Regions from separate parts of the Proteus mirabilis HI4320 genome, predicted to be linked through region 1. Evidence: riboswitches for the same ligand, from Rfam matches in the RefSeq annotation. Region 1 holds a riboswitch; each other region holds the start of a gene.
What was found. A riboswitch is a leader RNA that binds a small molecule or an ion and turns the genes downstream of it on or off. The one in region 1 is predicted to bind thiamine pyrophosphate.
Positions count from the first base shown of each region.

Region 2: it holds a riboswitch for thiamine pyrophosphate, as region 1 does, so the genes downstream of both, thiD (bifunctional hydroxymethylpyrimidine kinase/phosphomethylpyrimidine kinase) here and thiB (thiamine ABC transporter substrate binding subunit) in region 1, are expected to answer to the same signal.
Region 3: it holds a riboswitch for thiamine pyrophosphate, as region 1 does, so the genes downstream of both, thiC (phosphomethylpyrimidine synthase ThiC) here and thiB (thiamine ABC transporter substrate binding subunit) in region 1, are expected to answer to the same signal.

Region 1 covers NC_010554.1:2,526,943-2,532,765, forward strand. The annotation lists gene lgt (prolipoprotein diacylglyceryl transferase) at 1-235, opposite strand, end outside; gene ptsP (phosphoenolpyruvate--protein phosphotransferase) at 322-2,568, opposite strand; gene rppH (RNA pyrophosphohydrolase) at 2,577-3,107, opposite strand; TPP riboswitch at 3,220-3,312, shown strand; gene thiB (thiamine ABC transporter substrate binding subunit) at 3,377-4,390, shown strand; gene thiP (thiamine/thiamine pyrophosphate ABC transporter permease ThiP) at 4,390-5,823, shown strand, end outside.
Region 2 covers NC_010554.1:1,701,101-1,706,923, reverse strand. The annotation lists gene mgrB (PhoP/PhoQ regulatory lipoprotein MgrB) at 148-444, shown strand; gene PMI_RS07785 (amino acid permease) at 591-1,973, shown strand; gene pagP (lipid IV(A) palmitoyltransferase PagP) at 2,074-2,712, opposite strand; gene PMI_RS07775 (hypothetical protein) at 3,330-3,974, opposite strand; TPP riboswitch at 4,299-4,387, shown strand; gene thiD (bifunctional hydroxymethylpyrimidine kinase/phosphomethylpyrimidine kinase) at 4,438-5,235, shown strand; gene fbaB (class I fructose-bisphosphate aldolase) at 5,289-5,823, opposite strand, start outside.
Region 3 covers NC_010554.1:3,045,109-3,050,931, forward strand. The annotation lists gene nudC (NAD(+) diphosphatase) at 1-484, opposite strand, end outside; gene PMI_RS13710 (HAD family hydrolase) at 632-1,312, shown strand; TPP riboswitch at 1,357-1,479, shown strand; gene thiC (phosphomethylpyrimidine synthase ThiC) at 1,611-3,563, shown strand; gene thiE (thiamine phosphate synthase) at 3,547-4,194, shown strand; gene PMI_RS13725 (HesA/MoeB/ThiF family protein) at 4,188-4,937, shown strand; gene thiS (sulfur carrier protein ThiS) at 4,934-5,134, shown strand; gene PMI_RS13735 (thiazole synthase) at 5,136-5,823, shown strand, end outside.

The sequences.
Region 1 (5,823 bases):
ATAAAACATATCCTAGACGCCCACCAATAAACACGCCCACAAACCCTACATAAAGTAATGTTTCGACTTCACTTTTTTGCCAACCACTGTTAGGTTTTGCCGCTCTGCGGTTTGCTAGCCATAATGCAAACACAAATCCAATCAAATACATCATGCCGTACCAGTGCAAAGATACTGGCCCGATAGAAAACATAACTGGATCGATTTCTGGAAATTTAAGGTAGTTTATACTCATTCTTCCCTACTTCACTTTATTAATGATTTTCTATCTATGGGTCGATGTGGATAACCCCTTAGACAAAAAGTTTATACGAAGGCCTATCAGATACCTCCGCGAATTAATCCACCTAATCCTTGTCTTTCCATAAAATCAGCAGACAATTTTTTTATCTCTATTGCCGTTTCAGCTTTCAACACCTGTTGCATAAAAGGCTGTAAGATAGCAGGATCTAGATGGCGCAATAAGTATTTTACCCTAGGTAAACTACGGCCACTCATGCTTAACTGACGAAAACCTAGCCCTATTAGTAGCAATGCCCCCATCGGCGTACCCGCCATTTCACCACAAACACTGACTGGTAACTGATAACGTTGGCATTCTAAAGCAATAATATTAAGCGAACGCAGTAATGCAGGATGCAAATTATCATAGAGCAGTGCTACATGGGTATTATTACGATCGACTGCAAGTAAATATTGCGTTAAATCATTGGTACCAATCGAGATAAAATCTACTCGATGTGCTAATTGCGGTAACATAAAGACCAATGAGGGGACTTCAAGCATGATCCCCACAGGTGGTAGAATGCATTCGCATTTCATTTCTCGGCTAACTTCAGCACATGCTCTTAGTAACAATGCTTTCGCTTCTTCAATTTCATCAATACTTGTCACCATCGGCAACAATATTTTCAAATTTTTAAATTCAAGATTAGCTTTTAACATCGCTCGTAGTTGGATCAGAAATATTTCTGGCTGATCGAGTAATATTCTGATCCCCCGCCACCCTAAACAAGGGTTCTCCTCATTTATCGGCATATAAGGAAGCTGTTTATCTGCACCTATATCTAAAGCACGTAGTACGACGGGTTTATTGGGAAAAAATGATAAGATTTCACGATAACGGTTTTTTTGTTCATCTTCGGAAGGAAAACCGCTTTGTAACATAAAAGGGATTTCTGTGCGATAAAGACCGACACCATCTATGCCAACGCTAATACGTTGTTCATATTTAATGCTTAGCCCTGCATTTAATTGCACACTGATGGATTCACCATTTTTTAATACCGCTTGCTGTTCAAGCTGCTCTTCAGCAAGTTGACTCAATACTCTTTCTTCATCAATAATTTGCCGATATTCCTGCATGATAAAGGGTTCTGGTTCAATAAAAATCTCACCACGATAACCATCAAGAATCAGCATTCGGTTGTGAAGTAGCTCCGGTTGAATATCTGCCCCCATAATGGCAGGGATCCCCATTGCTCGAACTAAAATCGCTGAGTGTGAATGAGTCGCACCATCACGAACTATCACCCCCGCCAGTTGTTGTTCTGGCAACTCAGCCAATAGATTGGCACTAAGCTCATCCGCCACAAGAATAAAGCGATCTGGCCATGTATTTGTCGTGCTGAGATCATCATCTAAATGAAATAGTAAGCGCTGACCTAATGCTTTTAAATCTGAAGCTCGTTCTCGCATATAACTATCTTTAAGACTTGAGAACTGTGCAGAAAACTTCTCTATCACCACTTTTACTGCCCACTCAGCAACATAGCCTTGTTGTATAACCCCAGTCATTTTTTGTCTTAATTGGGGATCGTTAAGTAAATGCGAATAGAGATCGAAAATAGCCGCACTCTCTTTTTGTGAATTTGCCATAAAGCGCTTACTAAAACGGCGACACTCCGATGTCGCATCTTCTAAGGCGACCGTTAATCGGTTTAATTCACTTTTTATATCCAGTGCGCTGGCTTTAAAAACATGATCTAAGGTTGGCTGAGACATCTCTTGCCAACCATATGCCATCACTACCCCCGTAGAAACGGATAGGGCTTTAATACGGCTTTGACGATATTGTCCAAATAATCCTTTCGTTTGCACTTGCGACAATATCGCCCCTAATTGGGTGGCCAGTGTCACCATAAAAGATTCTTCGCTTTCATTAAATAAGCGTCGCTCTTTTTGCTGAACCACCAGCACCCCAAGTAACTGACGACGATAGACAATGGGCACGCCGAGAAAAGCGCGCAGATCATCCTCTTTTACTTGTGGCAGATAGGTAAAATTAGGATGTTCACGAATATCAGCCAGATTAATCAGCTCAGAAAGACGTCCTACTTCACCCACCACCCCCTCATCAAATGAGAGGCTGACGGCACGCCCTTTCGGCTTTTTCAATCCTTTTGTGGCCATTAAATAGAAACAGCGATGAGGAATATCGGCAAGATAAATAGAACACACATCCGTGTGCATAGCTTGACACGTTTCTTTCACTAATAGTTCAAGTGCTTCTGGCAGACTCGCTGCCATAGCCACTTTTTCTACAATTTCCCGCAAACGTGTCAGCATAGTGTTATCTAATACCTTTTACGGCGATATCCATAGGAAGGACGAGACATAGACACTTGTTCTTGTAATGGCATAACTACTGGTGCGAACTCTTTCATCACGCGACGATATACATCTCGCTTAAAAGAGACGACTTGACGAACAGGATACCAATAGCTAACCCAACGCCAACCATCAAACTCTGGCGTTTTGCTCTGCTGAACATTAATGTCCTTGTCGTTACTTGTTAACTGCAAAAGGAACCAACGCTGTTTTTGTCCAATACAAACAGGTTTTGTGTCCCAACGCACCAAACGCTTAGGTAACTTGTAACGTAACCAGTTACGCGTGGAGGCAAGGATTTTAACATCCTTACGACTTAATCCAACTTCTTCGAACAACTCACGATACATGGCTTGTTCTGGTGATTCTCCAGGATTAATTCCCCCTTGAGGAAATTGCCATGAATGTTGTCCATAGCGACGGGCCCAAAGCACTTGCCCTTGCCGATTACAAATTACAATCCCCACATTCGGGCGGTAGCCATCATCATCGATCACCAGACTACCTCAATAACCAAACTTGAAAGATAACTCATTGTTTCATACTACCCACAAACGGTAAACCACTATCAACAGACTTTGCACAACGTGAGTATTTATCTACAATGGGAATGTCTCAACGGGGTGCTTTTTTTAAGCTGAGAAAAACTCGTGGAACCTGATCCAGCTAATACTGGCGTAGGGATTTGAGTCAGGATGGCGCAATAATAACTCATTTGCCTCCTCACTCCTCAGATCCTACTTGACTTTTTACTGAGGAAAATAGCGTGTTAATAAATTCTCTTCGTTCAACTCTCTTATTCAGTGCACTAGGTTTGTTCAGTGCTTTTGCCACAAATGCACAACAAACCAAACCCACACTTACCGTCTATACCTATGACTCTTTTACCGCGGATTGGGGGCCTGGTCCGGCAATTAAAAAAGCATTTGAACAACAATGTGATTGTGAGCTAAAACTGGTTGCCCTTTCGGATGGGGTTTCTCTCCTTAATCGTTTACGTATGGAAGGGAGTAAAAGTAAGGCAGATATTATTTTAGGGCTAGATAACAATCTTATTCATGCGGCAAAACAGACCGGACTTTTTGCACCAAGCAATATTGATACATCAAAACTAGCATTACCTGAAAAATGGACTGATGACACTTTTGTGCCTTATGACTACGGTTATTTCGCTTTTATTTACGATAAAAATCGTATTACTCATCCCCCTAAAAGCATGGATGAGCTGTTAAATAGCCAACAGCCGTGGAAAATCCTTTATCAAGATCCACGTACCAGTACCCCCGGCTTAGGCTTAATGTTATGGATGCAATCACTGTATCCAAACAATACCGCTGAGCAGTGGCAAAAATTGGCGAATAAAACACTGACAGTAACCAAAGGCTGGAGTGAGTCCTATGGCTTATTCTTGAAAGGAGAAGGGGATTTTGTGCTTAGTTACACCTCATCTCCGGGCTACCATATTTTGGCTGATAAAAAAGACAATTATGCGGCAGCTATTTTTGATGAAGGACACTATTTACAGGTAGAAGTTGCAGCCAAGCTAAAATCCAGCAAACAGCCAGAATTAGCTCAGCAATTTATGCAATTTATGCTAACCCCCGCTTTCCAAGAAACCATCCCAACCACTAATTGGATGTATCCTGTTATTGATATGCCACTACCTGAGGTCTACTCCGTTATGCCTAAACCGCAAAAGTCATTACAATTTGATGCTGATGTGGTAGCCAAAGAGCGCCAAACATGGACACGTAATTGGCAATCTGCGGTTAGCCGCTAATGGGTAAATGGCTTATCCCGGGGCTATGCGCCTCGGGATTATTACTTACCGTCGCCCTTCTCTCCTTCGGTGCTTTATGGTTTAACGCGCCAAGTGGTGATTTATCGACTATTTTTGCTGATAGTTACCTATGGCATGTGGTGCGCTTTACTTTTTGGCAAGCATTTTTATCCGCGCTATTTTCCATTTTACCGGCAATTTGGTTAGCAAAAGCGCTCTATCGACGCCAGTTTGTTGGCAGAACGCTCTTTTTACGCTTATGTGCAATGAGTTTAGTTCTACCGGTGTTAGTGGCGCTATTTGGCATTTTAACTGTGTATGGTCGCATGGGGTGGCTGGCTCAAATATGCCAATGGTTAGGGATTGATTACCATTTTACGCCTTATGGTTTACAAGGCATTTTACTCGCACATATTTTTTTCAATATGCCACTGGCTACCAGAATGTTGTTACAAGCCTTGGAAAGTATTTCTACCGAGCAACGCCAATTAGCATCACAATTGGGAATGAATGGCTGGCAACGTTTTCGTTTTCTCGAGTGGCCCTATTTATGGCGACAAATCCTGCCTACTGCATCACTGATTTTTATGCTCTGCTTTGCAAGTTTCGCGACTGTATTAGCGCTGGGAGGTGGGCCTGCGGCAACAACTGTTGAATTGGCAATTTATCAAGCATTAAGTTATGACTACGATTTACATCGTGCAGCGCTATTAGCATTAATTCAGCTATTTTGCTGCTTAGGATTAGTACTTGTTAGCCAAAAATTAAAGGGAACACTCTTTGTCGGTAGTCATCAAAAACTAAGCTGGCGTGATCCTAGCGACTCATTAATCAATAAAATAACGGATAGTTTAATTATCGTACTTGCTATGCTCTTTTTACTTCCTCCGTTATTAGCGGTGATAAGTGATGGCTTAAACAGTCAATTATTAGGTGTTCTACAACAGCCGGTACTTTGGCAAGCCTTTACAACATCATTAATTATTGCACTTGGCGCTGGGGGACTTTGTGTTATTTTAACGATGATGTTGCTCTGGAGTAGTCGAGAATTACGCTTACGCCATTTTAAAAAGGCCGGACAAGCGCTGGAAATGAGTGGACTCATTATTCTGGCTATGCCGGGCATTGTATTAGCGACGGGCTTTTTTCTATTATTAAACAGCACAACCGGATTACCTGAATCTCCCTATCTTTTAGTGATCCTCACTAATGCGCTTATGGCTATTCCATATGCTTTAAAAGTACTTGAAAACCCAATGAATGATATTGCAGCCCGCTATAATCTATTATGTGCTTCCCTTAATTTGCGAGGTATTAATCGTCTACGTTGGATAGAGCTACGCGCTTTGAAAAAGCCACTATCACAAGCACTGGCTTTTGCTTGTGTCATTTCCATTGGTGATTTTGGTATTGTTGCCTTATTTGGAAATGAA
Region 2 (5,823 bases), 830 kb from region 1:
GCAAACAGAGAAATCCATATTAGTTGATTGCTGTTTCTATGTGTTGGCAAAATGTGTAATTAAAATAAAAATGCCTATTTTGCGTACAATTAAGAAAAAATAGTGCCAATTATCTGTTTTCTGTCGAGGAAGCATTTAACTTTCTTTATGAAAACTATGCTAAATTTAATCTTAGAGATAACTTATTGCGAATTTTATAACAACAGTGATAGGCGTTGTTATCGTATTAAAGCGAATGCCTATTTTGTAATAAGTACTATTAACAAAATGTATTTAAAGGATTTTAATTTGAACGCAAAGAAAATAATTATTAGCTTAATAATTATATTAGCTATCAGCTTGGGGTTGTACCTTGTGGCGTTAGATAATTTTTGCGATCAAGGCGAAGATTTTCAGCAAGGTATCTGTCGCTTTACCATCTTATTCCCCTCTAAGCAGCCGTAAAAAACCCGCTTTCTATGCTTTTTCCCCTCTATCACAAAATGTATTTGTTATTCAAGTCAGATTAGTGTTTTAATGGTGGCTTGAAATAAACAAAATCGTAAACATTGATTTACACTTTTACCTGATAGATGAAGAAAAGAGGATGTATGGCGAAAGAGTCGCAACAAGCAGAATTAAAGCGCGGTCTTAAAAATCGACATATCCAGCTGATTGCGCTGGGTGGGGCTGTCGGCGCTGGTCTGTTTCTTGGTATCGCGCAAACCATTAATATGACTGGGCCATCAGTTATATTAGGCTATGCGATTGGTGGTTTTATTGCGTTTATGATCATGCGCCAACTTGGTGAAATGGTTGCCGAAGAGCCGGTTGCGGGTTCATTTAGTCACTTTGCCAATAAGTATTGGGGGCCATTTGCTGGCTTTTTATCAGGTTGGAACTACTGGGTTATGTTTATTCTTGTCGGTATGGCTGAATTAACCGCCGCAGGAAAATATATTAATTATTGGTTACCTGATATTCCGGTGTGGGTTTCGGTAGCGGTGTTTTTTGTTGCTATTAATTTAATTAACCTAATTAATGTCAGAATGTATGGTGAAACCGAGTTTTGGTTTGCCATTATAAAAGTTTTGGCGATCGTTGGTATGATTTTATTTGGTAGCTATTTATTGGTCAGTGGTAATGGTGGTCCGCAAGCTTCTGTGAGCAATTTATGGGAGCTAGGTTTCTTCCCTCATGGCTTTACTGGGTTTATGTCTGCATTAGCTATTGTGATGTTCTCATTTGGGGGACTTGAGCTGGTGGGGATCACCGCCGCAGAAGCAGAAAATCCTAAAGTAAGTATTCCCAAAGCAACTAACCAAGTTGTTTATCGTATTTTGATTTTCTATATTGGTTCATTGATTGTACTGCTTTCTCTTTATCCTTGGACCCAAGTGGTGAAAGGAGAAAGTCCTTTCGTACTTATTTTCCATAATTTAGATAATTTTGTTGTTGCCCATATTTTAAATGCGGTGGTTTTAACCGCGGCATTATCTGTCTATAACAGTGGCGTTTATTCTAATAGCCGGATGCTGTACGGTTTAGCCAAACAAGGCAATGCACCGCATTCATTATCTAAGGTTAATAAACGTGGTGTACCTGTTATTTCTTTGGGGTTATCTGCGATAGCCACATCACTCGGGATTTTGGTTAACTATTTACTCCCTGATCAAGCTTTAGAGCTATTAATGGCATTAGTGGTAACAACATTAGTGCTTAACTGGATCATGATCTGTTTAGCAAACTTAAAATTCCGTGCAGCTAAAATTAAAGAGGGTGTAGAGCCTTCATTTAAAGCACTTTGGTATCCTTATGGTAACTATCTGTGTTTAGCCTTTTTATGTATGATTTTGGTCATTATTCTAATGATGCCAAAAATTAATATTTCCGTTATTTTGATGCCATTTTGGGTAGGCTTGCTCTGGATAGGTTTTAAGATCTCAAGAACTAAAAAATCGCTGACAACCACACAAGCAAGGCAAGATAGTTAAATTATCTTGGCTAAGTTAGCCTAAGCGAAAGATAAGAAAAACGCGATATTAAAAAAGTGACTCTAAAAAGAGTCACTTTATTTTTTATTAGGGCAATCGATCACTGCCAACGTAACCAAGCAAATAAAACATTACCGTTATTATAGGTTCCTGGTACATAAGTCGCCTGTAATGATAAGTGTTCATAACCGACTGACACTAGCGGTAGAGGTAATGGCATAGGAATATAGTTATACTCATGACGAGCAGTCACACTTAAGGTAAAGCCCGCCCCCATGCGAAAACCCTCTCTATCTCCACCGGGATACCACATTTTTTCAAAACCATAGCCCATAATAGGTTGTACACGATTATTGGAATCCATAAAGGCCATAGCATATAAGCCATGCCAATCACCCTCATTATCATAACGATATTTACCCATACCAAATCCCCAAGGCGTTTCGTTATAACGATTGGTTTTTTCTTTATCGTAAGTAAAACGGTTATGCCAAGTCCATACCGGTAAATAGTAGTTATATTGGTCATTATCCCAAGTTTGGGTAAGATTACGTTTAAATTTTCCCCAATAGCTTTCCTCATTTTTTTCTGAGAAAGTGTTCTCTGCTGGCTGAGGTTTTTTTGTCGTAATAGTCTGAGGTGTGTTTTGCGTATTTTCAGAAGCAAAAGCAGGTGCTGTTAACGTAACTGAAAACAGTGTAGCTGCTAATAGGCTAGAGTGAAAATAGGTAGATGACATATATAACTCCGAATACGGCATTGCGGTGGTTCTGGTAATGTTAAAAAAATTTGTGCCATAGTGTTATTGAATTAGTGAAATATTCAGATAAGAGCTATCCGAAATTGAACTATTTTAATAACATTATATTTAATTTCAAATGGTTACAAAGAGATGTATCTCAGTTGCTCCCATTTAAAAGATAATTATTTATAGTATTAGTTAATATAATTGAGGATTTATTAAGCTTAATAATGATACATAATTTATTAGATTTTAGAATAAAACAAACTAAGCAAGATAATAACGATTAAATATTATCTAAAAAACATTATAACATAATATAACGATTACATATCCATCGGTTTTTTTATCGCATATTGAAATATTAATATAACGTTAATAATGAATAGTGTTTGTTATATGGGCAAAATTGCAAAGGAGCAGGATAATAGAGTAATTAATAATGAGAGTTAAATAAAAAAAGCAAAAAACGAAGATGTGTTTATAAAGTGTTTAAGTTTTATGGCTGCTGGATAAAGTGATCACTTCACTATAGCACCCCTAAAGAAGGGGTAAATCTGTGAGTTATGAGTAACGAGGGGAAAACCCACAGATTTTAAGAAAAAATCGTTTAATTATTGAGATAACGGTTCTTTACTAATAACTAATAGTCGATGAGTATGAATATCGCGATCTTTTTCCCAGCAAAACGCATCCCATTTATTATAAAAGTCTTCCACACTATCAATTAAATGTAATGGTCGATCCATTTCAGTGCCATCTGAAGCATAAATATAATATCCTTCACTAAAAGCCCATAAAATCATATCAATCCAAAAACCTTTACCATCAGAGGTTTGTTCCTCATCAGTCACAACAATATTGTGTACTTTTAATAGGTTATAAAAGAAAGTGCGGGGTAAATCTCTTATTACATTGCGATGTTTAGGAAGGCGAGAACGCCATACTTTTATTTGAGTACATGTTGTTTGTCCATAAACGATATCTTGTCGAAATCTTAGTTCAACTAAATAGGCTGTTTCGCTTTCTTTATTAGTAGTAATAAGTCTATATTGATCTCTATGAACAGCTTTAACTAACCGATAGCCCGTAGGAATTTCAAAACCGTCTAAAGAAATATCTTTTACCCCTTGGGTTATAAATTGTATTGTATGTTCAATATTTTTGGCTGGTAGTTTTAATTTCGCATTAAAATCTGCATCAGGAATAAGATAAGGCATTGATTGTCCATTTTGTTGTTGCGATGGTTCATTTTTCATTTAGCCCCTCCGCATATCAGTGGTGGTCAAGAAATGCATTATAAATACCTCATTTAGCAGATTATATATCGATTGTCGTTAAAATGAGCAAAATATTTTATTTTATGCTTATCATTGTTTTATGTTGAGAATATATATTCAAGATTGATAGCTAATAAAATATAAATCATCGAGCCTGCCTCTATTATAGATAAGCTAGATTAATTTATCTTCTAAAATAGAAAAGTTAACTTAAAGCACGTTAAGTGAGCTGATAAAGGTTGTCACTATCAAACTAGCTTCTTTATCTTCTGCATGCGATACTCTTGTGGCTTATATCATATAAGCTTTGGCTCGGGGCGCCTATTGGCTGAGATGAACCCGTATAACCTGATCTGGATAATGCCAGCGTAGGGAAGTCAAGGTCACTGTGCTGATTAACAGAGCCCGACTTTTCTGTAACTGGTAAAGGAGGAGTTAATCAGTGAGATATAACGCGTTGTCTATCGCCGGCACCGATCCGAGTGGTGGGGCGGGGATACAGGCTGATCTGAAAACATTTTCCGCACTGGGTGTATATGGCACAACAGTCATGACTGCACTGGTAGCGCAAAATACCTGTGGTGTACACTCTGTCTATGATTTATCCCCAGATTTTGTCGCAGCACAATTAGATGCGGTACTTTCTGATGTCAGAATAGATAGCGCTAAAATTGGTATGCTTTCTAATGCCAGTATTATTGATGTCGTTTGCGATAAACTGCAGCAATATCCCATTCCTTTTGTCGTACTTGATACTGTTATGCTTGCCAAAAGCGGCGATCCACTGTTACAACCTGATGCTATTGATAAAATGTTCACTCAGTTATTACCCCGCGTTGATTTGATCACGCCAAATCTGCCTGAGGCGGCAGCACTATTAGGTTGTGATATCGCGACAGATGAAACAACTATGAAACAACAAGGTGAAGCATTACTTTATCAAGGTTGTCAGGCGGTATTGATGAAAGGGGGCCATTTAAGCGAGAAAGAAAGTCCTGATTGGTTATTGACCCAAGATGGGCAATGGCGATTTACTTCACCGCGCATCAATACAAAAAATACTCACGGTACGGGATGCACACTTTCAGCCGCTTTAGCTGCTATTCGTCCTCAAGTTTCTGATTGGCAAAGTTGTGTTGAACAAGCAAAAGCCTATTTACAGCAAGCGTTAGAACAGGCAGACAGTTTAGAGGTGGGACAAGGTTTCGGCCCTGTACATCATTTTCATCGCTGGTGGTGATATCAAAAAGCCCCTATTAAAGGGGCTTCAATGCGTAATTTAATCGTAAAAAATTAAGCAATAGTCACAGATTTATCTAAATAGACATCTTGTACGGCATTAATTAGAGCAACACCGTCTTTCATGGATTTCTTAAAGGCTTTACGACCTAAGATAAGCCCCATGCCCCCAGCACGTTTATTAATGACTGCAGTACGTACTGCATCAGCAAGATCATTATTACCCGATGCTCCACCTGAGTTAATTAATCCTGCACGTCCCATATAGCAGTTAGCTAATTGGTAACGCACTAAATCAATGGGGTTTTCGCTCGTCAGTTTAGTGTAAACACGCTCATCAGTATGACCAAAACCAATCGCTTTAAAGCCACCGTTATTTTCAGCCATTTTCTGTTTAACAATATCGGCACCAATGGTTGATGCTAAATGGTTAGCTTGACCTGTTAAATCAGCACTTGCATGGTAATCAACCCCATCTTTCTTAAAGGCTGGATTACGTAAATATGCCCATAATACGGTAACCATGCCTAATTCATGGGCACGTTCAAATGCCATCGAGATCTCTTCGATTTGGCGGCGGCTTTCTGGA
Region 3 (5,823 bases), 520 kb from region 1:
AACCAGCTAAAACGGTGTAGAGTGGTGAATGTTTATGCCTAACATGGTGTGCTAATAGAATTTTATCTTTATTACGAATACCAACAATAATACAAGGTGCTATTTGTGGGTAATAACGCTCATGACAGTTATCACATAAACATGCCCATTCACTCTCACTATGGCGCATTTTAGCCCCACAATAGCCACAAAACCGATGAGAACGATAAAATTCAGCAAGTTGAACACCACGACCGACTAATTTAAATAACTTTTCATCTTGAGATGCGATAAGCCTTGGTGAACACATATCGCTTTCCATTTTGTCATAAATCAGCCAGACATTTTCTCCTTGCCATTCCCCAACAATTTTGGCTTGTTTACCCACAAGTCCCCAATCTGTTGCTAAACCAAATGGAAGTTCACCTTTGGGTAACCAAACTCGGCCGCCTAGGCTGACTGTCCACCAGCCTTTTTCACCACCTGTTAGCGTATATAAATGCATAGTAATAATTCTATCTTAGTTAATGATATACAATAGAGGATACTCTCTTTCACAAGAGCCGCTCAATGAATTATGTCGCTACGCCAAAATTCATCTATACCTCCATGGTAAAAATATAAATTGTATTTATAAATAAGGTTCACTCGAATGACAAACATAACGAAACATAAGATCGCTATTTTTGATTTAGATGAAACACTGTTAGCCGGAGATTCTAGCTGTTTATGGACAAATTACTTGTGGGAGAAAAAGAGAGTCACTGATCCTGCTTTTTTAGCTTTAGATAAACAAATGATCGCTGACTATTACGCAGAAAGGCTCAATATAAATAAGTACTTACACCAACATTTATCTTATTTTAATCAGCATAATATTGAAGAAATAAATCAATGGGTTACTGATTTTACTCATACCATAATCAAGCCATTGCTCTATCCTCAAGGCATTAATACTATAAACCTATACCGACAACAAAATATCCCCGTTATCATTATCTCTGCAACTATGTCTTTTCTGGTACATGCGATTGCAAAACAACTTAATGCTGATATTTCTATGGGCATTGATATGCAGATAAAAAATAATCATTATACAGGCCATATTGAGGGTATTCCTACCTTTAGAGAGGGTAAAGTCACTCGACTCAATCAGTGGAAAGAACAAAACAACATTAAGGATTCTTATATTTATTTCTATACTGACTCAGCCAACGATCTCCCTTTATGCTATCAAGCAAATGAGGTTATCACCATTAACGCCGATGAAAGATTAAGCCAAATAGCAACAGAAAAAGAATGGCAACAGTGCTACTGGCAGTTAAATAAATAATCATTATCGGGCTTGTAGTTTTTAAGATCTTTAATATACTGTGGGCATTCTTGTCGGAGTGCCTAGTGTTTATAAGGCTATTTTTAACACAGGCTGAGACCGTTAATTCGGGATCCGCGGAACCTGATCGGGCTAATACCCGCGAAGGGAACAAGAGTCATTCGACCTTTAGATAGCTTCATTGTGTCTATTTTTTACACTCTTATCTGTCGATACTCCCTGCGACCTCCAGACAAGCATTTTTCTCAATATTCACCCGACAAGCCTTGTGCTTGATTGATATTTATTAGGAAATGCTATGTCCAAAAATCAAACTATCTCTATTAAAGATGTTTCGCCCACTGCGAATAAACAGCGCCCACGTAAAGAACAACGCGATGCAGCGCAATCCTTTATTAGCACTATTCAAGGTATTAATTTTCCCAATTCAAAACGTATTTATATCACTGGTACTCGTTCAGATATTCAAGTGCCAATGCGTGAGATCCAACTTGATAAGACCCTGATCGGTGGCTCAAAAGAAGATCCTATTTTTGAAGAGAATGAACCTATTCCAGTCTATGACACTTCAGGGCCTTATGGTGATCCAACTTCTCAACTTGACGTTAATCTTGGCTTAAAAAAAATTCGCCAACCATGGATTGATGCGCGTAATGATACCGAACCTCTTTCACACTTAAGTTCTGATTTCACTCAACAACGCCTTACTGATGCAGGATTAGAACATCTACGCTTTCCGTTAAAACCCAGCCCTAGAAAAGCGCTAAATAATAAGAGAGTGACGCAATTACATTACGCTCGCAAAGGTATTATTACGCCAGAAATGGAATTTATTGCCATTCGAGAAAATATGGGGCGAGAACGTATTCGTAGCGAAGTATTACGCCAACAACATGCCGGATTTAGCTTTGGTGCACATTTACCTGACAATATTACGCCTGAGTTTGTACGCCAAGAAGTTGCTGCTGGTCGTGCCATTATTCCTGCCAATATCAATCACCCAGAATCTGAGCCGATGATTATTGGCCGTAATTTCTTAGTTAAGGTGAATGCTAATATCGGCAACTCTTCGGTTACCTCATCTATCGAAGAAGAAGTAGAAAAACTGATTTGGTCAACACGTTGGGGGGCCGATACCGTGATGGATCTGTCAACTGGACGTTATATCCACGAAACACGTGAATGGATCATCCGTAATAGCCCAGTCCCTATTGGTACTGTTCCTATTTATCAAGCTCTCGAAAAAGTTAACGGTATTGCAGAAGATCTCACTTGGGAAATGTTCCGTGATACTTTATTAGAACAAGCGGAACAAGGGGTGGATTATTTCACTATCCATGCAGGTGTCCTATTACGCTATGTTCCTATGACCGCAAAACGTTTAACGGGTATTGTCTCTCGTGGTGGTTCAATTATGGCGAAGTGGTGTTTATCACACCATAAAGAAAATTTCCTCTATACCCACTTCCGAGAGATTTGCGAAATCTGCACCGCTTATGATGTTTCATTATCATTAGGTGATGGTCTAAGACCTGGCTCTATCCAAGATGCTAACGATGAAGCACAGTTCGCTGAATTACATACCTTGGGTGAATTAACAAAGATTGCTTGGGAATATGATGTACAAGTCATGATTGAAGGCCCAGGTCATGTACCAATGCAGATGATACGTCGCAATATGACGGAAGAACTAGAGCATTGTCATGAAGCCCCCTTCTATACATTAGGCCCTCTAACAACTGATATAGCACCGGGCTACGATCATTTTACTTCCGGTATTGGCGCTGCAATGATTGGCTGGTTTGGCTGTGCCATGCTCTGTTATGTCACTCCGAAAGAGCATCTCGGACTCCCCAATAAAGAAGATGTGAAACAAGGTCTTATTACTTATAAAATCGCCGCCCATGCTGCTGATCTTGCCAAAGGACATCCCGGCGCGCAAATTCGTGATAACGCCATGTCTAAAGCCCGTTTTGAGTTTCGATGGGAAGATCAATTTAATCTAGCACTTGATCCTGAAACTGCCCGTCAATATCACGATGAAACCTTACCTCAAGCATCGGGGAAAGTCGCTCACTTCTGCTCTATGTGTGGACCTAAATTCTGCTCAATGAAGATAACACAAGAAGTGCGTGATTATGCAGCAGGTATGGAGCAGATGTCGCAAGCCTTTAAAGCCCATGGTAGTGAGCTATACCACAGTGCAGAAATAGCCAGTTCCGAGGTAGCTGATAATGAACAGATCCTCTAATTCGGCTTTTGCCCCAACCGAAAAAAAGTTGGGGCTTTACCCTGTTGTCGATTCTATTGAATGGGTTGAGCGCCTGTTGAAAATAGGTGTAACAACGATCCAATTACGCATCAAAGATAAACAGCCCAAAGATGTTGAACAAGATATAATCACTGCAATCAAATTAGGTCGTAAGTATAACGCAAGATTATTTATCAATGATTATTGGCAACTCGCCATTAAACATCACGCTTATGGTGTTCATCTTGGACAAGAAGATCTCGACATTGCCGATCTTGATGCTATTAAACAGTCAGGTTTATGCCTTGGTATTTCCACCCATAATGACACTGAACTACAAAGAGCAAAAAGGTTACTTCCCTCTTATATTGCTTTAGGGCATATATTTCCAACGACGACGAAAGATATGCCATCAAAGCCACAAGGTTTAAGAGCACTCAAACATCAAGTAGAACAAACTCATGATTTTCCAACCGTTGCTATTGGCGGGATCTCTCTAGAAAAAGTCTCTGATGTCGTAGCAACTGGCGTTGGTGGAGTTGCTTTAGTGAGTGCAATAACAAAGGCATCAGACTGGCAACAGGTAACACTTAAATTATTAGAATTAGTAGAGGGAAAACCATCATGCTAAATGATAATGATTTTATGCGTTATAGCCGACAAGTGATGTTAGAAGATATAGGATTAAAAGGGCAAACCAAAATACAGCAAGCCAGAGTATTAATTATTGGCTTAGGTGGGTTAGGCTCTCCAGCATCACTTTATCTAGCAGGTGCAGGAGTGGGTGAACTTATTTTAGTCGATGATGATAATTTGCATGTCTCGAATTTACAGCGTCAAATTCTCTATCGCACTCAAGATATCCCAGATGCAAAATCAGACATCGCCAAACAGGCTCTACTTGCCTTAAATCCTGACATTAAAATCACCACCTATAAACAACGTGTTAATGATGATTTTCCCTCTACGTTGCTTCAAAACATCGATTTAGTTTTAGATTGCACTGATAACATGAGCACTCGCCAAGCAATCAATCGTATCTGTGTTAAACAACAAATACCGCTTATTAGTGGCAGTGCCGTTGGATTTAGTGGTCAGTTGATCGTGTTTGAGCCCCCTTTTATTCATGGTTGTTACCACTGTCTCTATCCTGATAACAAAGAGCCACAACGCAATTGCCAAACAGCTGGAATTCTAGGCCCCGTTGTAGGGGTCATTGGTACTCTGCAGGCACTTGAAGCAATTAAGTTACTTGCAGGTTTACCAAGTACGTTAAGTGGAAAACTACGTCTGTTCGATGGTAGAAAACAAAATTGGAGCACCTTGCGCTTAACACCATCAAAAAACTGTCCTGTTTGTCGAGGGTTAGCATGAATATTACCGTAAATGACGAACGTTATTCTCTGGATATGCCTGTCACGATAAGCCAGCTCCTTATTGAGTTAAAACAACCCTCTATGGGGGTGGCACTCGCTATCAACGACATCATTATTCCGCGTGAAAACTGGAATACACAAATGATCAATGAGGGTGACACAATTCTTCTCTTTCAAGCAATTGCGGGAGGCTGATATGTTGAAAATTGCTGATACTACATTCACATCAAGGTTATTTACTGGTACAGGTAAATTTGCGACACCAACACTCATGGCTGAAGCCATTAAAGCCTCTGGTAGCCAATTAGTCACAATGGCAATGAAGCGTGTTGATTTAAAAAATGGCAATGATGATCTAATCGCCCCTCTTAAATCATTAGGGATAAAATTATTACCTAATACTTCTGGTGCAAAAACAGCACAAGAAGCCGTTTTTGCTGCACGATTAGCAAAAGAGGCCTTTGATACCCATTGGATCAAATTAGAAATTCATCCTGATACCAAATACCTACTTCCTGATCCAATAGAAACACTTAAGGCGGCTGAACTTCTTGTTAAAGAAGGTTTTGTGGTTTTACCTTATTGCAGTGCTGATCCGGTATTATGCCGTCGCTTAGAAGAGGTAGGATGCGCAGCTGTAATGCCGTTAGGTTCACCTATTGGTTCCAATCAGGGTTTACAAACTCGCGATTTTTTGCGGATTATTATTGAGCAAACCTCAATACCCGTTGTTGTTGACGCAGGTATTGGCGCACCAAGCCATGCTCTTGAAGCTTTAGAATTGGGTGCGGATGCTGTACTCGTTAATACCGCCATAGCCGTAGCTAAAAATCCAGTTTTAATGGCTCAAGCTTTTAAAGCTGCAATTGATGCTGGAGAGCTTG